One region of the Clavibacter vidaverae genome, then DNA from elsewhere that is predicted to be linked to it. Evidence: riboswitches for the same ligand, from Rfam matches in the RefSeq annotation. Region 1 holds a riboswitch; the other holds the start of a gene.
The links. A riboswitch is a leader RNA that binds a small molecule or an ion and turns the genes downstream of it on or off. The one in region 1 is predicted to bind thiamine pyrophosphate.

Region 1 (11,034 bases):
CCTCCGCCTCGGCGCGGTCGGGGTGCGCCGCGACGTCGAGCTCGTCGACGGGGAGCCATGGCAGGAGGCGCTGGACCTCGGCGAGCACGCGGCGGGTCGCCTGGCACAGGACGCAGAAGAGGGAGGAGAACATGACGACGCGGACGCAGTCGGCCTCGCCGGGGACGGGTGCGCCGGACGCCTCGGCGGAGGTCAGGAGACGAACGCCGCGACGGCGGCGACGATCGACGCGAGCGCGAGGAGGAGCGACACCGACACCAGCACGAGGTGCACGGTGAAGAACGGCGTGCGCGACCCGTCGGCGGCACGGGCGCGCGGATCCTTGGCGACGCGCTTGAGGAACTGCGGCCAGACGACGACGTTCCAGACGCCGTTGACGAGGAGGAGGACGGCGAGGACGGTGATCACTCCCCCATGGTAGGCGGCGGCGATGGGGCGTCCGGGGCCGCCGATAGGATCGGGGGATGGGCAACAACGCGGACCGGCTGGTGTGGATCGACTGCGAGATGACGGGGCTCGACCTCGCGATCGACGAGCTGGTGGAGGTCGCGGTGGTCGTCACCGACTTCGACCTCGTGCCCGTCGACGCGGGCTTCAGCATCGTCATCAACCCGGATCCGGCCGCCCTCGCCAACATGGGCGAGTTCGTCACCGACATGCACCGCTCCTCGGGCCTGCTCGACGAGATCCCCGCGGGCGTGAGCCTCGCCGACGCCGAGTTCGCGGTGCTGGAGTACCTGCTGCAGCACGTGCCGAACGGCGGCAAGGCCCCCATCGCCGGCAACACCATCGGCACCGACCGCGCGTTCCTCGCCAAGTACATGCCGCGCGTGGACGCGCACCTGCACTACCGCAGCGTCGACGTCTCCTCCATCAAGGTGCTCGCCAAGGAGTGGTTCCCCCGGATCTACTTCAACTCCCCCGCCAAGAACGGCGGCCACCGCGCCCTCGCCGACATCCTCGAGTCCATCCGCGAGCTCGAGTACTACCGCCGCGCCGCCTTCGTGCCGGCGCCGGGACCGGCGACCGAGGACGTGCAGGCCATCTCCGCGGCCGTGACGTCCGCGTGGGCCCCGCGGCTGTAGTATCCTCATTCATGGCCGTCCGCGAGAACGGGATCGGCCGCATGGTGGGCGTAGCTCAGTTGGCAGAGCGCTGGCTTGTGGAGCCGGAAGTCGCGGGTTCGAGCCCCGTCGTCCACCCCACCGGGAAGGGCCGGGATCCGAGAGGGTCCCGGCCCTTCCGTCGTCTCCGGCCCTTCCGTCGTCTCCGGGCAGGCCTCGTGTCGGAGCAGGCGTCGTCTCCGGGTAGGCGTCGCGGACGGGCGCGCCGAGGTGCGTGTGCGAGGGTGGACCCGTGCTGCACTGCGACCCCGACGACTTCGAGCGCCTGGTCGTCGACGAGCTCGACGAGCTGCCGGACGAGATGGTCGACGGCCTCGACAACGTCGTGTTCGTGGTCGAGGACCGGCCCGAGGACGGCTCGCTCGACCTGCTCGGCCTCTACGACGGCGTCGCGATGACCGAGCGCGGGCAGTACGGGTTCGGCGAGATGCCCGACCGGATCGTCGTCTACCGCGAGCCGCACCTGCACGAGGCGGAGGACCTGGACGACCTGCGGGACCTGGTCCACGTGACGCTCGTGCACGAGATCGCGCACTTCCACGGCATCGACGACGACCGGCTCCACGAGCTCGGCTGGGCCTGAGGCGCCGCCCGGACGCACGACGACCCCGGGATCCGCGTCGCGGGCCGGGGTCGTCGGGTCGGCGCTCAGGCGCCGGGCGTGCCGGGGATCAGAGCTCGAGGGACTCGTCGTCGCCCTCGCCGAGCACGTCGTCGCTGCCGTCGGGCACGAACGTGTAGGTGACGCGCTGCTCGCCGGCGACCTCGGACACCTCGCCCGCGCGGTACTGGAACAGCGACTCCTTGCCCTCGACGGCGGACATCGTGCTGATGGTCTCGTCGTGCTGGCCGTCCACCAGGACGCGGGTCTCGGTGGTGCCTTCGAGGGGGCCGTCGGCGAAGACGGCGAGGTAGCGGACGTCGGAGGGTGCGGAATCGGTCATGGCCTCAGGCTACCCGGCCGCCGCGACGGCGTCCGTGCGGACGACGACGTCGGCCAGGCCGCGCGGATCCTCACGCGCCACGTGCGCGCGCCACTGCGCGTCCCAGCGCTCCCACTCGACGGCGAACGGCTCGCCGTCGCGCGCGATGGCGCGGGCGCGGCGCACGGCGTCGTCCGCCTCGACCCAGATCCTGTGCGTGGCGAGATGCGCGGTGACCCGCGTGAGGGATCCGCAGCCCTCGACCACGAGCGGGCGGGCGGGATCCAGGTCGTGCAAGCCGGCGGGGGCGTCCGCCGCCCAGTCCCAGCGGCGCCAGCGGGGGCGACCGCCCGGCCGCATCTCCGGGAGGACGGCCTCCAGCTGCCGGGACGCGGCCTCGAGGCCGTCCCATCCCGGGTAGACGTCGTCGAGGCGGAGCAGCTGCGCGCCCGGCGGGAGCATCGCCGCGGGGTCGCCGTCCCGGACGAGGGCGTCGGCGAGGGTCGACTTGCCGGATCCGGACGGGCCGTCGACGAGGACCAGCGCCGGGCGCCGCTCCCCCGCGTCAGGCCGCAACGAAGTCCCACGTCCCGGCGAGCACGGACGCCGTCACCGCGACGGCCGCGACGAGGACCGCCACCACCAGGACGACCGCCTCGCGGCGCCCGACCACGCTCGGCCGCGCCCACGTCCGCGCGCCCGCGCCGCCGAAGCCGCGCGCCTCCATCGCGGTCGCCAGCTTGCTGCCGCGGCGGATGGACAGCACGAGCAGCGCGAAGGCCTGCCCGGCGAAGCGGCGGACCCGCCCGCGGTCGGCGACACCGCGCGCGCGGCGGGCGAGCTCGAGCGAGCGCCAGTCGTCGAGCAGCAGGCCGACGAGGCGCACGCCCGCGAGGGCGCCGAGCACGAAGCGCGACGGCAGGCGCCACACCTGGGCGAGGCCGTCGGCGAGGTCCGTGGGATCCACGTCGGAGAAGAGGATCAGCGACGCGACCCCGATGGCGAGCACGCGCAGGGTCGTCGCGACCGCGAGGAGCACCGAGCCCTCGCTGACGACCACGAGCAGGAACTGCGCGTACACGTCGCCCGAGGTGCGCCCGTAGAGCAGGATCGTGATCCCCGCGCCGGGTGCCGCGATCCAGATGGGGATGCCGCGCAGGAGGAACGCGCGCGGCCGGATCCCCGTGAGGGGCAGGAGCAGCAGCTCCAGCGCGAGGGCGGTGCCCGCGGAGACCACGTCGAGGCTGAGCACCAGGACGAGCGTCAGCACGAGGGCCGCGGCGAGGCGCGCGACCGGGTTCACGGCGGCGAGGCCCGTGGCGCGCGAGGCGGGCAGGACCTCCGCCGGTGCGGCGCTCATCGGACGACCTCCAGGCGCGCGGGGGCGCCGGGGACGGGATCGAGGCGGAGCACGTCGTCCGCGAGGGCGGCCACGAGGTCGGCGTCGTGCGTGACGGCGAGGACGCCCACGCCCTCGCGGTCGACCAGCTCGGCGAGGAGCGCCACGAGCTCGACCCACGTGCGGGCGTCCTGCCCGAAGGTCGGCTCGTCGAGGACGAGGAGGCGCGGCGCGGTCGCGAGGGCGGTCGCCACCGACAGGCGCCGCTTCTCGCCGCCGGAGAGCGTGAAGGGGTTGGCTCGGGCGAGGCCGTCGAGCCGCAGCCGGACGAGCAGCTCGTCCACGCGCCGCGCGGACTCCGCCGCATCCATGCCCACCGCGCGCGGGCCGACCTCGAGCTCCGCGCGCACCGTGCCGGCGAGGAACTGGTGCTCGGGGTCCTGGAAGACGGTGCCGATGCGGGCCGCGAGCTCGCGGGAGCGCCAGGCGGCGGGATCCGCGCCGAGGCCGTCCGCCAGGCCCGCCTCGGCGACGACGCGGCCGGCGAGCGGGGGCAGGAGGCCGCCCAGCGTGAGGGCGAGGGTGCTCTTGCCGCCGCCGTTCGGCCCCGTGAGGGCGGTCACCCGTCCGGCGCCCAGGCCGATGCCCGCCGCCTCCGCCACGACCGTGCCGCGGGCACGGCCGACGGCCAGGTCGTCCGCGCGCACGAGCGGCACGGGCGCGGCGGGCGCGCGGACCGGCGCCGCCGGCTCCCGGCCCGGCACCCACACGCCGGCCGCCGCGAGCGACGCGCCCTGGTCGCGGAGGACGTCGTCGGGCGCGCCGTCGGCGAGGATCCCGCCGTCGGCCGCGAGGACGACCACGCGGTCCACCAGGTCCCGCCACACGGCCACGCGGTGCTCGATCACGACGAGGGTCGCGCCCGTCGACCCGACGACCGACTCGACGGCGCGCCGCACCTCGGAGACGCCCTCGGGGTCGAGGTTCGCGGTCGGCTCGTCGAGCAGGAGGAGCCCGGGGCGCATGGCGAGCACGCCGGCGAGGGCGAGGCGCTGCTTCTGCCCGCCGGAGAGCGCGGTGGTGGACCGGTCGAGGGCGACGTCGAGGCCGACGGCGTCGAGCGCGTGGCGGACGCGGACCCAGATCTCCTCCCGCGGCACGCCGAGGTTCTCGCAGCCGAAGGCGACGTCGTCGCCGACGCGGGACAGGATCACCTGCGCGTCCGGGTCCTGCAGCACGAGCCCCGCGCGTCCGCGCTGGGAGGCCGGGTCGCGGCCGTCGACGAGCAGGGATCCGCGGGTCTCGCCCTCGTCGTCGCCGCCGAGGACCCCGGCCAGCGCGTGCAGGAGCGTGGTCTTGCCCGCGCCCGACGCGCCGAGCAGCAGCACGCGCTCCCCCGGCTCGATGACGAGGTCGACGTCGCGGACGGCCCAGGCGGCGCGACCCGCGTGCCGCCAGCCCCAGCCGGAGGCCCGCACGGACGCGCCGCCCGCGACGTCGACGGACGCGCCGGGGCCGGCGAGGGGCGCCCGCGGAGCGGTCGGACGGCGGCCGGGCCGCCCCACGGTCAGACGCGGGCCGCGGTGTCGCGGCCCGAGGCGAAGCGCGACAGGGCGCCGGTGCGGGCGAGCGCGCGGGCGATGAGCCACGACAGCAGGCCCGCGATGACGGCACCCGACACGAGCGCCGCGATCGTGTAGATCGTGGCGAACAGCGGTGTGGTCCCCTGGTAGTAGGTGATGAGGTCGGTGATCGCCATGCCGAGGCCCGCGCCCATGCCCGCGAGGACGGCGACGTAGGCGCGCCAGTTCGCGTAGAGGAAGACGAGGAGCACGAGCTCGGCGCCGAGGCCCTGCGTGAGGCCCGAGAGGAGCGTGCCGACGCCCCAGACGTTGCCGACGAGCATCGAGACGAACGCGGCGAGGAGCTCGCCGTAGAGCGCGGCGCCGGGCTTGCGGATCACGATGCCCGTGAGGACGCCGGCGAACAGCCAGCCGCCGCCCGCGAGGGCCTGGAGGCCCGGCAGGAGCGGCTCGAAGAAGCCGCCGATCGGCACGGACGCCGTGTTCCAGATCACGAAGACGAGGCCGGACGCGACGCCGAGGACGCTCGCGACGACGATGTCGATGACGCGCCAGCGCGCGCGGAGGCCGGACCGGGGGGCCCGGTCGCCGGCGTCGACGGAGGCGGACGCGGAGGATGCGGTGGACGAGGGTGATGCGGTCACTGGTCGTGCCCTTCGGTTCGTGGAAGAGGGCACGGGTACGAGATGAAAGCCTCCCTGCGCTGGCATGATCCAGATCAGGTTCGACGGTCGAAGATTGGGGATCTTCCTCTCAGCCCGGCTCACCGGACTCCCGTGTTCACGGTGATCCTAGCGCGGCGGCGACGCGCCCGGGACGTACGGGCCCCGGACGCACGGGAGCGCGGGCGCCCGAGGGCACCCGCGCTCCGCGGTGGTCGTGAGGAGAGCGCTACTTGAGCGTCTTGATGAGCTTGACGAGGACCTTGCCGGAGACCCAGATGACGGGCGTCGCGATGGCGAGCAGCGCGATCACGTTCGGCTGGAAGCGCACCTCGCCGTCGGTGGCGACGTACGCGCCGATGGGCCAGGTGGCACCGCCACCGCCGCCACCGCCCGCGACGTTGCCGTCGGAATCGGGGAGGTCGCTGCCCCCGCCGAAGCCGTACCAGGCGAATGCCACGGGGACGATGGTCGAGCCGTCGATGTCGAGGGGGTCGCCGTAGACCGTCCCCACTCCGGCGTTCTTCACGTTCTCTGCGAGCTGTGCGACGAGGTTGGTCATGCGTCCCACCGTACCCCGCGGGGCCCGGCGGATGCGGGGCGATCCGGGCGGTCGCGGTACCCTCGCCCCTGGTGCGTCGCCGCGTCGCATGCGGCCTCCCCCGCCGCTGCGGCAGCTGCGGATCCACCGCCTGCCCCGCCCCCGACGGACCCCGCGCTCGCGCGCGCCGTCGTGGGACGAGTCGACCCAACTGGAGGACCACTTGCACACCTGGCCCGGAAACCCCTACCCGCTCGGCGCGACCTTCGACGGGAGCGGCACGAACTTCGCCCTCTTCAGCGAGACCGCCGACAGGGTGCAGCTGTGCCTCATCGAGGAGGACGGCACCGAGACCCGCGTGGACGTGACCGAGGTCGACGCGCACGTCTGGCACTGCTACCTCCCGCACGTGCAGCCGGGCCAGCGCTACGGGTACCGGGTCACGGGTCCCTACGAGCCCGAGAACGGCCACCGCTCGAACCCGGCGAAGCTGCTGCTGGATCCCTACGCCAAGGCCACCTGCGGCGAGTTCGACTGGCACCCGTCGCTGTTCGCCTACGACTTCGGCGACCCGTCGAGCCGGAACGACGAGGACTCGGGCCCGCACATGATGCTCGGCGTCGTGGTCAACCCCTTCTTCGACTGGGACGGCGACCGCCTCCCCCGCACGCCCTACAGCGAGACCGTCGTCTACGAGGCGCACGTCAAGGGCCTGACGCAGCTGCACCCGCGGATCCCCGAGGAGCTGCGCGGCACGTACGCCGGCATCGCGCACCCCGCCGTCATCGACCACCTGCAGCACCTCGGCGTCACGGCCATCGAGCTGATGCCCGTGCACCAGTTCGTGCAGGACAACACGCTGCTCGAGAAGGGCCTCCGCAACTACTGGGGCTACAACACCATCGGGTTCTTCGCGCCGCACAACGCGTACTCGTCCACGGGCGAGCTCGGCCAGCAGGTGCAGGAGTTCAAGTCGATGGTGCGGGCGCTGCACGCGGCCGGCATCGAGGTCATCCTCGACGTGGTCTACAACCACACCGCGGAGGGCAACCACCTGGGCCCGACCCTCTCGTTCAAGGGCATCGACAACCAGGCCTACTACCGGCTCATGGAGGACGACCCCACGTACTACATGGACTACACGGGCACGGGCAACTCGCTCAACGTGCGCCACCCGCACTCGCTGCAGCTGATCATGGACTCGCTGCGCTACTGGGTCACCGAGATGCACGTGGACGGCTTCCGCTTCGACCTCGCCTCGGCGCTCGCGCGCGAGTTCTACGACGTCGACAAGCTCGCCACCTTCTTCGAGCTCGTGCAGCAGGACCCGGTGGTGTCGCAGGTCAAGCTCATCGCCGAGCCCTGGGACGTCGGCCCCGGCGGGTACCAGGTGGGCAACTTCCCGCCCCAGTGGACCGAGTGGAACGGCAAGTACCGCGACACCGTGCGCGACTTCTGGCGCGGCGAGGCGTCGTCGCTCGGGGAGTTCGCGGCCCGCATCACGGGGTCCGCCGACCTGTACGAGCACTCGGGCCGGCGCCCGGTCGCGTCGATCAACTTCATCACCGCGCACGACGGCTTCACCATCGCCGACCTCGTCTCGTACAACGAGAAGCACAACGAGGCCAACGGCGAGGACAACAAGGACGGCGAGAGCCACAACCGCTCCTGGAACATGGGCGTGGAGGGGCCGACGGACGATCCGGTGATCGCCACGCTCCGCGGACGCCAGCAGCGCAACATGCTCGCGACGATGATCCTGTCGCAGGGCGTGCCGATGATCCTGCACGGCGACGAGCTCGGCCGCACGCAGCAGGGCAACAACAACACGTACGCGCAGGACAACGAGATCAGCTGGGTGCACTGGGACCAGGCAGACCAGCCCCTCGCGGAGTTCACGGCGTCGGTCGTGCGACTCCGCAAGGAGCACCCGACCTTCCGCCGCGGGCGCTTCTTCGACGGCCGGCCCGTGCGCCGGGGCGAGGGCGAGCCGCTGCCCGACATCGTCTGGCTCGACGCCGACGCGACCCCGATGGTCGACGACGACTGGGAGTCCGGCCTCCGGGCGATCGGCATGTTCCTCAACGGCAACGGGATCCGCGGGCGCGACCGCCGCGGCGAGGACATCTACGACACCCACTTCCTCCTGTACTTCAACGCGCACGACGAGCCGGTGTCCTTCACGCTCCCGTCGGACGAGTACGCGGACGCGTGGGAGACCGTGATCGACACCGCCGGCGTCGGAGCCGACTCGACGGCCCTCCGCGCGAGTAGCGTCGTGGACGTGGCGGCCAAGGCGCTCGTGGTGCTGCGCGCCTACACCGAGCCCGAGGTGGAGCCCGACCACTCGGTCGCGGCGAGCCTCGCCGTCCTCACCCACGCGCAGGCCGACCGGCCCGCCGCAGACCCAAGGAGCGACATCAGTTGAGAACCCCCATCTCCACCTACCGGTTCCAGGTGCGGGAGTCGTTCGACCTCGCCGCCGTGGCCGAGCAGCTGCCGTACGTGAAGGACCTCGGCGCGGACTGGGTGTACCTCAGCCCGATCCTCGCGGCCGAGCCCGGATCCGACCACGGCTACGACGTCGTCGACCACTCGCAGGTCGACCCGGCGCGCGGCGGCGCGGCGGGCATGAAGGCCGTCGCGGACCGCGCCCACGAGCTGGGCCTCGGGGTGCTGGTCGACATCGTCCCGAACCACGTGGGCGTCGCGACGCCCGTCGAGAGCCTCTGGTGGTGGGACCTCCTGCTGCACGGCACCGCGAGCCGCTACGCCGACGCGTTCGACGTGGACTGGGACTTCGGGCGGGGCAAGGTGCGGATCCCCGTGCTCGGCGACGGCGACGACGAGCTCGACCAGCTGAAGCTCGTGCGCGGCGACGACGGCACCGTCGAGCTCCGCTACTACGACCAGCGGTTCCCCGTCGCGCCCGGCACGGCCGAGGACGACGCGGACGCCCGCACGGTGCACGAGCGCCAGTCCTACGAGCTGATCAACTGGCGCCGCGCCGACGCCGAGCTGAACTACCGCCGCTTCTTCGCGGTCAACACCCTCGCGGGCATCCGCGTCGAGCTCCCGCAGGTGTTCGAGGAGTCGCACGCGGAGATCTCCCGCTGGTTCCGCGAGGGCCTCGCCGACGGGCTCCGGGTCGACCACCCGGACGGCCTGCTCGACCCGAAGGGCTACCTCGACGACCTCGCGCGGATCACGGGCGGCGCGTACGTGCTCGTGGAGAAGATCCTCGAGCCCGGCGAGACGCTGCCCACCGACTGGGCGACCGCCGGCACCACGGGGTACGACGCGCTCGCCGAGATCGACCGCGTCCTCGTCGACCCCGACGGCCAGGTCGAGCTCGACCACCTCGACGCGTCGCTCCGCGGCCTGCCGCAGGGCGAGCTCACCGACTGGGCCGACATGATCCGCGGCACCAAGCGCGGCATCGCCGACGGGATCCTCCGCAGCGAGGTCCTCCGCCTCGAGCGCCTCGTGGAGGACGCGCCCGCCGACGCCGCGGACGCGATCGCGGAGTTGCTCGCTACCTTCCCCGTCTACCGCAGCTACCTGCCCGGCGGGATCGACCACCTCGAGCAGGCCGCGGAAGCCGCGCGCGCGAGCCGCCCCGACCTCGTCGCCACCATCGACGCGCTCATGCCGCAGCTCTCCGACCCCTCCACGCTCGTCGCCCAGCGCTTCCAGCAGACGAGCGGCATGGTCATGGCCAAGGGCGTCGAGGACACCGCGTTCTACCGCTACTCGCGCCTCGTCTCGCTCAACGAGGTCGGCGCCGACCCGTCGATCTTCGCGATCGACGTCGACGACTTCCACGCGCGCCAGCAGGAGCGGCACCGCATCGCGCCGCACGCCATGACGACGCTCTCCACGCACGACACGAAGCGCGGCGAGGACGTCCGCGCCCGCATCGACGTCCTGTCCGAGGCCCCGGAGGCCTGGCGCGAGGCGCTCGAGCAGCTGCGCGACGTCGCGCCCACCGGCGACGGGCCCTTCGAGAACCTGCTCTGGCAGACGCTCGTCGGCACCTGGCCCGCGTCGCGCGAGCGCCTGCACGCGTACGCCGAGAAGGCGTCGCGCGAGGCCGGCGACTCGACCACGTGGACCGCGCCCGACGAGGCCTTCGAGGAGCGCATGCACGCGCTCGTCGACGCGGCCTTCGACGACCCGCGCGCCCGCACCATCGTCGCCGGGCTCTACGACCGGCTCTCCGGCCCCGGCTGGTCGAACGCGCTGGCGGCCAAGGCCATCCAGCTCACGGCCCCCGGCATGCCCGACGTCTACCAGGGCAGCGAGCTGTGGGAGACGAGCCTCGTGGATCCCGACAACCGCCGCGAGGTCGACTTCGGCATGCGCCGCGCCGCCCTCGACGCCGTCCTCCAGGGCGCCGAGCCCGCGATCGACGAGACCGGGGCCGCCAAGCTCCTCGTCACGGCGCGCGCGCTCCGCCTCCGCCGCGACCACCCGGAGCTGTTCACGGGCTACGAGCCCGTGCGCGCGACCGGCGACGCCGCGGCCCATGTGATCGCGTTCGACCGCGGCGGCGCCGTCACGGTCGCCACGCGCCTGCCCGTCGGGCTGCAGTCCGGCGGCGGGTGGGGATCCACGTCGATCACGCTGCCCGAGGGCGAGCTCGTCGACCACGTGAGCGGCCGACGCCTCGACGGCGGACGCGTGTCCGTCGCGGCGCTCCTCGCCGACTACCCGGTCGCGATCCTCGCGCCCGCCTCCACCGCCGCCGACATCACCCCCAGGAGCTGAGCATGACCGACGACCGCTTCGACATCTGGGCCCCGAAGGCCCGCACCCTCGCCCTCTCCGTGGGCGACGAGCGCCTGCCGCTCTCGCCCACG
Region 2 (11,034 bases), on a different contig from region 1:
ATCTGCACGAAGTCGATGGTGTCGCCGAACCCGGGCGTCTGGAACAGGTCGCGCGCGTAGGCCCACAGCACGGGCATCTCGTCGAGCTTCTGCCGGTTGCACTTGAAGTGCCCGTGGTAGACGGCGTCGAAGCGCGCGAGCGTGGTGAACAGGCGCACGTCGGCCTCGGTGATCGTGTCGCCCACGAGGTAGCGCTGCGTCGACAGGCGGTCGCCCAGCCAGTCGAGCCGCGCGAAGAGCCGGTCGTAGGCCTTCTCGTACGCCTCCTGGGATCCGGCGAACCCGCAGCGGTAGACGCCGTTGTTCACGTCGCGGAAGACGAGGTCGGCGACCTCGTCGATCTCGGCCCGCAGGTGCTCGGGATAGAGGTCCGGCGCGCCCTCGCGGTGGTGCTCGGTCCACTCGGTGGAGAGGTCCAGCGTGATCTGGGGGTAGTCGTTCGTGACGACCTGCCCGGAGGGGATGTCGACGAGCGCGGGCACCGTGATCCCGCGCGGGTAGTCGGGGAACCGCGCGAAGAACGACTCCTGCAGGCGCTCGGTGCCGAGGACCGGGTCGCGCCCGTCGGGGTCGAGGTCGAAGGTCCAGCTGCGGGCGTCGTGCGTGGGGCCGGGGAGGCCGAGCGAGATGGCGTCCTCGAGGCCGAGCAGGCGGCGGACGATCACCGAGCGGTTCGCCCACGGGCACGCGCGCGCCGCGACGAGCCGGTAGCGGCCGGCCTCGACGGGCCAGCCCTGCGAGCCGTCGCGGAGGATGCGGTCCTCGATGTAGTTCGTGTCGCGGGTGAACTCACCCTCCTCGACGTAGCGGCCGGGGGCGCCCGCCTCGTTGGTACCGGTGGGTGTCGCCTGATCCGTCATGCATCCAGCCTAGGCCGGGGCGCCCGCGCCGACCGGGCCGGGCCGCGCCGCGCACGGCGGCGCATCGCGGGCCTGCCGTGCCCTAAACTCCTCCTGTGCCCGTCCTCCCCGAGGCGGCCGGGCGCAGGCGGCGGACCCGCATCCCACCCCCGACCCGGAACCCCGGTTGCTCGAGGAAGGTCCCCTCGCCACCGTCCGACCGCACGCGTCACCGTGCGCGACGGGCTTACGTCCTTCCGATCCGGGAGCGCAGGCGCGGCCTGGCCCCGGCAGTGAACAAGGAGTTGCATGGCTCGCACCGGCCAGCGGCGGTCCTCCGCCCGCACGCGCACGATCGACAACGAGGGGCTCATCCCCGTGCTGGCGCGCGCCGTGCGCGAGATCGAGCAGGCCGCCCAGCGCGGCAAGCTGAAGCCCGTCAACCGCACGAAGTTCCAGGTCATCGCGGTGCTGATGCGCGAGGAGCGCACGCACGCGAAGGACCCGGCCACCCCGCTCAGCGACTCCGAGCGCGCCGAGACCCTGAAGCGCCTCGACGGCATCGCGAGCATCCTCGCCCGCACGGCCGCGCGCGACACCTCGGTGCTGCCGCTGCTGGATCCCGACGCCAAGCTCTCCGAGACCGCCCGCGCCATGCGCAAGCACATGCTGTTCGACGGCGGCGTGGAGATGGTCGTGGAGGAGGAGCCGGAGCCCGAGCCCGAGGATCCCGCGCTCGCCAAGCTGCACGAGCGCCAGGTCGTCCCGCCGTCGGTCAAGGCCCGCGTGCTCGCGAACCCGTTCCTCGAGCCGGACCTCGACCGGCCCGCGCCCGCCGCGCCGCCCACGCGGCTGCTGGCGAACTGGGAGCTGCTCGGCCCGCTGTTCAAGTCGTTCGAGTACGGCGCCGGCGGCGGCATCGCGAGCATGGACCTGCCCGAGAGCCCGCGCATCGACCGCCTCTCGCCGCACGGCCTCGAGCTCATGCGCCACCAGGCGCGCTTCCTCGAGAGCGTGCGCCTCGGCCACCGCGAGTTCCTGCTCGCCGACGAGCCCGGCCTCGGCAAGACCGCGCAGGCGCTGCTCGCCGCGTCGGTCGCCGACGCGTACCCGCTGCTCGTCGTCGTCCCGAACGTCGTCAAGATGAACTGGAAGCGCGAGGTCGAGCGTTGGACGCCGCACCGCCGCGCCACCGTGATCCACGGCGACGGCCTCGGGCTCGACGCGTTCGCCGACGTGGTCATCGTCAACTACGAGGTGCTGGACCGCCACATCGGCTGGCTGCGCACGCTCGGCTTCCGCGGCATGGTCGTCGACGAGGCGCACTTCATCAAGAACCTGCAGTCGCAGCGCTCGAAGTTCGTGCTCGCGCTCGCCGAGAGCATCCGGCAGCGCCAGTCCGCGCCGCTGCTCATGGCGCTCACGGGCACGCCGCTCATCAACGACATCGACGACTTCCGCGCCATCTGGCAGTTCCTCGGCTGGATCGACGGCGACAAGCCCACGTCGGTCCTCATGGGCGAGCTGGAGGAGGCGGGCCTCACGCCCGCGGATCCCGGCTTCTTCGCGGAGGCGCGGCGCGCGGTCATCGACCTCGGCATCGTCCGCCGCCGCAAGATCGACGTGGCGACCGACCTGCCGTCCAAGCGCATCGCCGACCTGCCCGTCGAGCTCGACGACGACCTGGGCCGCTCGATCCGCCAGGCCGAGCGCGAGCTCGCGGCGCGGCTCGTCAAGCGCTTCACGGCGCTCGTCGGCGCCCGCGGCACGACCGTGCCCGACGTCCTCGACGGACCGGCCGCGGAGCGCGCGCACCTCATCCGGCTCGTGGCGCAGTCCGAGCTCGACGAGGCCAAGGCGCAGAAGACCGGCGAGAACGTCTTCACGATGGTCCGCCGCATCGGCCAGGCGAAGGCCGTGCTCGCGGCCGACTACGCCGCGCAGCTCGCGCGCTCGGTCGGCAAGGTCGTGTTCTTCGCGAAGCACGTCGACGTGATGGACCAGGCCGAGGCCACGTTCGCGAAGCGCGACATCCGCTCGGTGTCGATCCGCGGCGACCAGACCCCGGCGGCGCGCCAGCACGCGATCGACGCCTTCCAGAACGACCCCGAGGTCCAGGTCGTGGTCTGCTCGCTCACCGCGGCGGGCGTCGGCCTCAACCTGCAGGCCGCGTCGAACGTGGTGCTCGCGGAGCTCAGCTGGACCAGTGCCGAGCAGACGCAGGCCATCGACCGCGTGCACCGCATCGGCCAGGAGGAGCCCGTCACCGCGTGGCGGATCATCGCGGCGCAGACCATCGACGCGAAGATCGCCGAGCTCATCGACAGCAAGGCGGGCCTCGCGGCGCGCGCGCTCGACGGCGAGGACTTCGACGAGGCCGGATCCACGTCCGTGCAGCTCGACGCGCTCTCGCACCTCCTCGAGGAGGCGCTGGCGGCGTAGTCGACGCGATCCGCACGACGTGACGACGCTCCCGCGACCTGCTGGTCGCGGGAGCGTCGTGCGTGCGGTGGGCTAGTCGTCCCGTCGTCGTCGCCGTTCGCCCGCCCGCCCGATGAGGTAGGTGGCGGGGAAGACGAGCACGGCGCTCACGAGCGCCGAGGCCACATGGTCCGACGTCGGGGTTCCGCCGACCAGCGGCACCACGACCAGCTGCGACACGAGGACGAACGCCGTGATGATCGCCGCGTCGCGGAGGGCGCGTCGTCCGGGGGAGGAGGTCATCCGCCCAGGATGCACGGCGGACGGGCGCGGGGTGCGGACGCTCCCCAGCGCCGATCAGCCGCGCTCGGCCTTCCGACGCGCCCGCTCGGCCTTCCGGGCCGCGCGGCGCTCGCGGGCGACGGCGTCCTGCGCGTCCTGCGTGGGGTTCGAGCGGGAGGTGCCGATGACGGCGAAGGCGATGAGGATCACGATGACGACCATGACGGGGACGATGACGAGCATGGGCACCATGGCGGCTCCTCGGGTCGGGACTCCCGAGCGTACCGACCGGATCCGCCCGCTCAGTCCTCGAGGGCGGCCCCGCGGAGGTCCGGCAGGGTGAGCGCGGCGGCCGCGGCCAGCGCGAACACCGCGGCGAAGACGCCGAACGGCAGCGCGACACCGCCCAGCGCGAGGAGCGGCGGGACGCACAGCGGCGCGACGATCGAGGCGAGGCGCCCGAAGCCCGCCGCGCTCCCGGCACCCGTCGCGCGCACGCGGGTCGGGTACAGCTCGGGCGTCACGGCGTAGAGCGCGCCCCACGCGCCGAGGTTCGAGAACGACATGAGCGCGCCGAACACGAGGATCGTCGTCACGTCGTCGGCGGTGCCGAAGAGACCGGCCGACACGGCGGATCCCGCGAGGAAGACCGCGAGCGTCACGCGCCGCCCCCACCTCTCCACGAGCCAGGCCGAGACGGCGTAGCCGGGCAGCTGCGCGAGCGTGATGAGGAGCGTGTACTCGAACGAGCGCACGAGCGAGAAGCCCTGCGCGACGAGCAGCGTGGGCAGCCAGATGAAGGCGCCGTAGTAGGCGAAGTTGACGCAGAACCACACGATCCAGAGGGACAGCGTGCGGCGGCGGAGGCGGGCGCCGAAGAGGCGCTCGCGGGGGGCGGCATCGGCGTCGTCTCCGGCCGTGGCCTCCGCCGGGGCGTCCGTGGTCACGGCGTCCGTCACGGGATCCGCCCCCGCCGCCGACTCGAGGCCGCGCACCACCCGCTCCGCCTCCGCGTGCCGGCCCTTCGCCTCGAGGAACCGCACCGACTCGGGCAGGCGCAGCCGCACGACGATGGCCCACACGGCGGGCACGGCGCCGAGCGCGAGCGCCCAGCGCCAGCCGTCGTCGCTCGCGGGGATCACGAGGTAGCCGATGAGCGCGGCGGCCGTCCAGCCGACGGCCCAGGCCGACTCGAGGATCACGATGACGCGCCCCCGGATCCGCGCGGGCGCGAACTCGCTCACGAGCGTCGACGCGACGGGCAGCTCGGCGCCGAGCCCGAGGCCCACGACGAACCGCAGCGCGATGAGCGCGCCCACCGACATCGCGAGCGCGGAGACGCCCGTCGCCAGCCCGTAGACGAGCAGCGTGAGCGCGAACACCTGGCGCCGGCCGAGCCGGTCGGCGAGGAGCCCGCCGACGCTCGCGCCGATCGCCATGCCGAGGAACCCGGCCGACGCGACGAACCCGAGCTGCCCGGCGTCCGCCTTCCACACGACCGCGAGCTGCGCGATCACGAAGGAGATGAGGCCGACGTCCATCGCGTCGAGCGCCCAGCCGACGCCGCTGCCGCCGAGGATGCGGGAGTGCGCGCGGGTCCAGGGGAGGGCGTCGAGGCGCTGGGCGCGGGTGGGCCGGGACGTGGTGGTGGTCATGGTCGTGGCCTCCGGGGCGCTCGGGTGGGCCGCGCGCCCCCACGGAGGAGGGGCAGGGGGCGCTCGCGGTGGATCGAGCGTAGCGCCGGGGCGGGCCGCGGCCCGCCCCGTGACGTCAGCGCTGCCGGACGCGCTCGGCGAGCTTCTCGAAGGCCGCCGCGTGCGTGACCCGCAGGGCGTCCCACGACGCGGTCATGTCGACGCGCTCGGGATCCGCGACGACCTCCGCGAAGCCGTGCTGCGCGCGCGGCACCGCATCGCCCGGGAGCACGAGCGACTGGATGAAGGCGCCCGTGTCGTCCGAGAAGGTGAGCGTGTGGCTGGCGACGTTGCGGTGCCAGTCGTCCGACGGCCAGGACAGGAACGCGACGTGCCGGGGCACGACGCCCGTCTCGGCCGCCGAGACGTAGCTGCCGTAGTGCTCCTCGCCGGGCGACAGGATCTTGTAGGAGCCGTTGTCGAGGTACACGAGCAGCGCCTCGTCGAAGGGCTTCTCGCCGTACATGGCCGTGTAGCGGAGGGCGTGCACGAGCACGGGCGTGCCGAGCGGCACGTGGTGCGCGGCCGCCGGGGTGGCGGTCGGCGTCGCGACGGAGGCGGGGGCCGCGGGCGTCAGGTACTCCTCGTCGGTCACGTGCTCGCCCCAGCCGGTCGCGGAGACGGGGTCGTCGCCGTCCTCCAGCACCGCGATGTGCTCCATGGGCGCGTGGGCCGTGGCGCCGTGCCAGTGCTCCTCGCCGGCCTCGATGTACACGGATCCGCCGGGCCCGACCTCGACGACCTGGCCGCCGCGCGTGCCCACCCGGGCGATGCCGGACGTGACGTGCAGCGTCTGCCCGAGCTGGTGCGAGTGCCACACGGTGCGGGCGCCCGGCGCGAAGGTGACGGCCGCGACGACCGCGCGCTGCTCGGCGGTCTGCGGGGTGGAGAGCCAGCGGAGGCGGACCTCGCCCGTGAACTGGTGGTCGGGCATCGTGACGGCGAGGGTCTCGGCCTGGACGCGCATGCGGTGTCCTCTCTGTCGGGCACGCGGGATGCCCGGGTCGTCGAACGGGGAGCCCCGGCGCGGGTGTTCGCGTCGGGGCACGGGCATCCTCCCGCGGGTGCGGCTGGGAGGGGGCCGGGGCGTCCCCAGGCCGGGGCGGATCCGGCCGGATCCGCGTCGGAGGCTCAGCCGAGCGCCTCCGGGGCGCGGAAGAAGTCGCGCTCGTACGCGGCGGAGACGAGCGACGCCTCGAGCATCGCCGCGCGCCGGGACGGACCCGCGAGCACGGCGGCCTCGTCGACCAGCTCGCACGCGCGCCGGGTCGCGGCCGCGAACGCCGGATCCGCGTACGTCGCGAGCCACGCCGCGTACGGGTGCGCGGACCCCGCCGCCTCCGCCGCGGATCCCGCCGCCCGGAGCCGCGTGCCCACGTCCGCGTAGATGGTGAAGCACGGCAGCAGCGCCGCGACGAGCACCGCGTAGTCGCTCCCGGCCGCGTGCGCGAGCAGGTGGTCGACGTACGCGCGCGTGACGGGACCCGCGACCGCGGGCGCGGGATGCCGCGACAGCCACTCCTCGTGCAGCGCCGACTCCGCCGCGATCGCGTCGGCCGCCGAGCGCGCCCACGCGACCTGCGCGTCCGGCGTCGGCGCCAGCTGGCTCGCCCGCGCCAGCACCCGGGAGTAGGCGCGCAGGTAGATCGCGTCCTGCGCGAGGTAGTGCGAGAACCACGTCTCGGGCAGGCTGCCGTCGCCGAGTCGGCGGACGAACGCGAGCTCGTCGATCTCGCGGCGGAGGTCCGCGGATCCCGCCCACATCTCCGCGGAGACGGATCCGGCGTGGGTGCCCGCGGCGTCCCACAGCGCGCGCAGGTGGTCGAGCGGGCCGGCGCCCGCGCCGACGTCGAGGTCCTCCGCGTGCACGAGCGATCCCGTGAGCCACGCCTTCGCCTCCGTGAGCGCGGCGAGCCAGTCGCCGCGGCGCGGATGCAGCGTCGCGAGCGCGCTGGAGAGCGAGCAGCCGGTGCCGTGCGTGCTGGTCGTGGCGATGCGCGGGCCGTCGACCACGTCGACGGTCGCGTCCGCGCCGTTCGAGTCCGGGGTCACGAGCGCGTCCGGGCAGTCGTCCTCGCGGAGGTGGCCGCCCTTCACGATCACGCGGACGCCGTGCCGCGCGGCGAGGGTCCGCCCCTGCGCGAGCGCGGCCTCCCAGCCGTCGGCCTCGGACTCGCCGAGGAGCGCGGCGAGCTCCGGCAGGTTCGGCGTCACGACGTCCGCGAGCGGCAGCAGGCGACGGAGCGCGTCGGTCGCGTCGTCGTCGAGGAGGGCGTCGCCGGACTGGGCGATCATCACCGGATCCAGCACCACGACCGGGGGCCGCACGGCCCGCAGCCAGTCGGCGACCTCGTCGACGACCGCGGCGGATCCGAGCATGCCGATCTTCACGGCGTCGATCACGACGTCGTCGGAGACCGCGTCCAGCTGCGCCCGCAGGAACGCCACGGGCGGCACGTGGATCTCGCGCACGCCCCGCGTGTTCTGCGCGACGAGCGCCGTGACGACCGCCATGCCGTAGCCGCCGTTCGCCGCGATGGACTTGAGGTCGGCCTGCACGCCGGCGCCGCCCGTGGGATCCGTGCCCGCGATGCTGAGGACGCGGGGGACGCGCGCGGGGTCGGCCGCGGTGCCCGGGGTCGGCGCGGTGCCCTCGTCGGATCCGGAGCCGGAGCCGGAGCCGGAGCCGGAGTCGGAGTCGGACGCGGATCCGGCCGCAGGACGGGCATCGGCCGCGCCGCCCTCGACCGCGGACCCGCCGCCGCGCACCCGCGTCCACGCCGCGACGAGCTCGCGCGCCGCCGCCTCGGGGTCCTCGGCCGCGCAGATCGCCGACACGACGGCCGTGCCCGCGCCGCCGGCCGCCGCGATCGCGTCCACGTCGCGCACGTCCACGCCGCCGATCGCGACGCACGGCACAGGCGAGAGGCCCGCGATGATCCCGAACCCGTCGTGCCCGAGCGGGGCCGGGTGGTCGGGCTTGGTGCTGGTGGGGCGGATCACGCCGACGCCGAGGTAGTCGACCGTGCCGGCGGGGAGCGCGCGCACCGCCTCGACGTGCGCCGGCGTGTTCGCCGTGAGGCCCACGACGAGACGGCGAGCGGGGCTCGCCGCGTCGAGCATCCCGCGGACGAGGTCGGCCGGGACGTCGGACTGGCCGACGTGCACGCCGTCCACGCGCACGCCGCGGGCGAGGCCCGCCAGGACGACGTCGACGCGGTCGTCGACGAGGAGCAGCGGCCGGGGCGCTCCGGGATGCGCAGCCGCGTGCGCGTCGATCGCGTCTGCGGCGGCCGTCACCGTCGCCAGCAGCTCGGCCGCGCTCGCGTGCTTGTCGCGGATCTGCACGGCCGTCGCCCCGCCCGCGACCGCCGCCGCGACGACCGCGGGCACGCCGCGCTCGCCGCAGAGAGCGGGGTCGGTGACGAGGTAGACGGAGAGGTCGATGCCGCTCACGAGAGGCGCTCGCGCTGGGCGACCAGCTCGGGCGTGACGGCGTCGAGCGCGTCGAGCAGCGCGACCGCGAAGGATCCCGGCCCGCGTGCGCCCTCGGCGGCGATCTCCGCGGCGATCGTGTACACGCTCGTGGCGGCGACGGCGGCCCGCAGCGGATCCGGATCCGTCGACGCGAACGCCGCCATCACGGCGCCGAGCGCGCAGCCGCCGCCCGTCACCTTGGTGAGGAGCGCGTCGCCCGTGTGCACGCGCACGACGCGGCGGCCGTCGGTGATGTGGTCGACCGCGCCGGAGACCGCGACGACCGTGCCGTAGGTGCGCGCGAGCAGCGTCGCGGCGTCGAGCGCGGCCTCGACCTCGTCGGTCGCGTCGACACCGCGTCCCCCCGCGCCGCCGGTCGCGAGCGCGATGATCTCCGAGGCGTTGCCGCGCACGATGGTCGGCGACAGCGCCACGAGCTCGTGCGCGAGCCGCGTGCGCACCGGCAGGGCGCCGACGGCCACGGGATCCAGCACCCACGGCGTCCCCGCCTCGCGCGCCGCGTGGGCCGCCTCGACGGCGGCCTCCCGCTGCTCCGCGTGCGGCGTGCCGAGGTTGAGCAGCACGCCCGATGCGATCCCGGCGAACGGCCCCGCCTCGGTCGGCACGTCCGTCATCGCGGGCGCGGCGCCCAGCGCGAGGAGGACGTTCGCGGTGAAGCCGGTGACGACCTGGTTGGTGATGCACTGCACGAGCGGCACGCGCTCCCGCAGCCGGTGGAGGAGGTCCGCCGAGGCGGTCCCCGTCCCGGTGATCTCGTCGATGGACGGGCGCGCAGCGCTCATGGTGACATCCCTCCGCCGGTGCGAACCGGATCAGGTGCGACGGGTCTCATCTCAGCCCTCGTGGGCACCCCGTGTCAGGGATCCACCCTAGGGCCAGACGCGTCGCACCTGTCGGTTCGACCGGCGGCGGTGATCGGCGGGCGCTACGCCAGCCCCGCCACGTCGAGCACCCACGCGTAGTCGAAGGCGCGCTCGCGCCACGCGTCGTAGCGGCCCGACTTGCCGCCGTGGCCGGCCTGCATCTCGGTGCGCAGCAGCACGGGCGCGCCGACCTCGCGGAGGCGGGCCGTCCACTTGGCGGGCTCGACGTAGAGCACGCGCGTGTCGTTGAGGCTCGTGACCGCGAGGATCCGCGGGTACTCGACGCCCTCGCGCACGTTCTCGTACGGCGTGTACGACTTCATGTACGCGTACACCTCGGGGTCGTGCAGCGGGTCGCCCCACTCGTCCCACTCGATCACGGTGAGCGGCAGCGACGGGTCGAGGATGCTGGTGAGCGCGTCCACGAACGGCACGCCCGCGAGGATCCCGGCGAAGCGGTCGGGCGCGATGTTCGCGACCGCGCCCATCAGCAGGCCGCCGGCGCTGCGGCCCTCGGCCACGAGCCGGTCGGGGCTCGTCCAGCCGCGCGCGATGAGGTGGTCGGCCGCCGCCACGAAGTCGGTGAACGTGTTGCGCTTCGTGAGCGTCTTGCCCTCGTCGTACCAGCGCCGGCCCATCTCGCCGCCGCCGCGCACGTGCGCGACGACGAACGCCATGCCCCGGTCGAGCAGCGACAGCCGCGCGATGGAGAACGACGGGTCGATGCTGGCCTCGTACGAGCCGTAGCCGTACAGCAGGAGCGGCGCGGGCGTGCCCGGGTGCACGAGGCCGCGCTTGTAGACGACCGAGAGCGGGATCTCGGTGCCGTCCTCCGCGGTCGCCCACTCGCGGGTCTGCACGTAGTCGTCCGGGTCGTAGCCGCCGCGCACCGGCTGCTGCTTGAGGAGGCGGAGCTCGCGGGTCGCGAGCACGTAGTCGTAGGTCGTGGCCGGCGTCGCGAGGCTCGTGTAGCCGAGGCGGATCGTGGGCTGCGCGAACTCGGGGTTGCCCGCCGTGCCGACCGTGTAGATCGGCTCGTCGAAGGCGATCTCGTGCAGCTGCTCGCCGTCGAGGACCCGGTCGAAGGGGATCACGCCGACGCGGGTGAGGCCCTCGCGGCGGTAGGAGACCACGACGTGGTCGGCGAACGCGCTGGCGTCCTCGAGGCGCACCTCGTCGTCGTGGGGGATCACCACCTGGCGGTCGGTCGTGGACATGGGGTCGTCGGCCGGCACGTCGACGAGCTCGAAGTTCGTGGCGCCGTCGTTGTGCAGGATGAGGAGCCGGTCGGATCCGTCGATGACCGCGTGGTCGACGTCGTACTCGACGCCGTGGCGGCGCGGCCACACCGAGCGGAACGTGCCCGTGGGGTCGCCGGCGTCGAGCAGCAGCACCTCGGTCGTGATCTTGGAGCCCACGTAGACCATGAGGTACTGA

Region 2: linked by a shared signal. The riboswitch ahead of thiM (hydroxyethylthiazole kinase) and the one ahead of ACMT9T_RS02900 (ECF transporter S component) in region 1 are both predicted to bind thiamine pyrophosphate.

The regions. Positions count from the first base shown of each region.
Region 1 is NZ_JBLJAM010000001.1:613,817-624,850, forward strand. Features, by position in the region: gene ACMT9T_RS02855 (thioredoxin family protein) at 1-133, opposite strand, end outside; gene ACMT9T_RS02860 (SCO4848 family membrane protein) at 193-408, opposite strand; gene orn (oligoribonuclease) at 465-1,085, shown strand; tRNA gene ACMT9T_RS02870 (tRNA-His) at 1,130-1,205, shown strand; gene ACMT9T_RS02875 (metallopeptidase family protein) at 1,357-1,707, shown strand; gene ACMT9T_RS02880 (hypothetical protein) at 1,796-2,068, opposite strand; gene ACMT9T_RS02885 (nucleoside/nucleotide kinase family protein) at 2,078-2,623, opposite strand; gene ACMT9T_RS02890 (energy-coupling factor transporter transmembrane component T family protein) at 2,613-3,407, opposite strand; gene ACMT9T_RS02895 (ABC transporter ATP-binding protein) at 3,404-4,951, opposite strand; gene ACMT9T_RS02900 (ECF transporter S component) at 4,954-5,613, opposite strand; TPP riboswitch at 5,648-5,748, opposite strand; gene ACMT9T_RS02905 (hypothetical protein) at 5,861-6,193, opposite strand; gene glgX (glycogen debranching protein GlgX) at 6,396-8,600, shown strand; gene treY (malto-oligosyltrehalose synthase) at 8,597-10,942, shown strand; gene treZ (malto-oligosyltrehalose trehalohydrolase) at 10,945-11,034, shown strand, end outside.
Region 2 is NZ_JBLJAM010000002.1:164,832-175,865, reverse strand. Features, by position in the region: gene ACMT9T_RS13560 (glutathione S-transferase family protein) at 1-860, opposite strand, end outside; gene ACMT9T_RS13555 (DEAD/DEAH box helicase) at 1,149-3,281, shown strand; gene ACMT9T_RS13550 (hypothetical protein) at 3,354-3,563, opposite strand; gene ACMT9T_RS13545 (hypothetical protein) at 3,618-3,794, opposite strand; gene ACMT9T_RS13540 (MFS transporter) at 3,845-5,197, opposite strand; gene ACMT9T_RS13535 (cupin domain-containing protein) at 5,313-6,203, opposite strand; gene thiD (bifunctional hydroxymethylpyrimidine kinase/phosphomethylpyrimidine kinase) at 6,368-8,692, opposite strand; gene thiM (hydroxyethylthiazole kinase) at 8,689-9,516, opposite strand; TPP riboswitch at 9,507-9,598, opposite strand; gene ACMT9T_RS13520 (S9 family peptidase) at 9,660-11,034, opposite strand, start outside.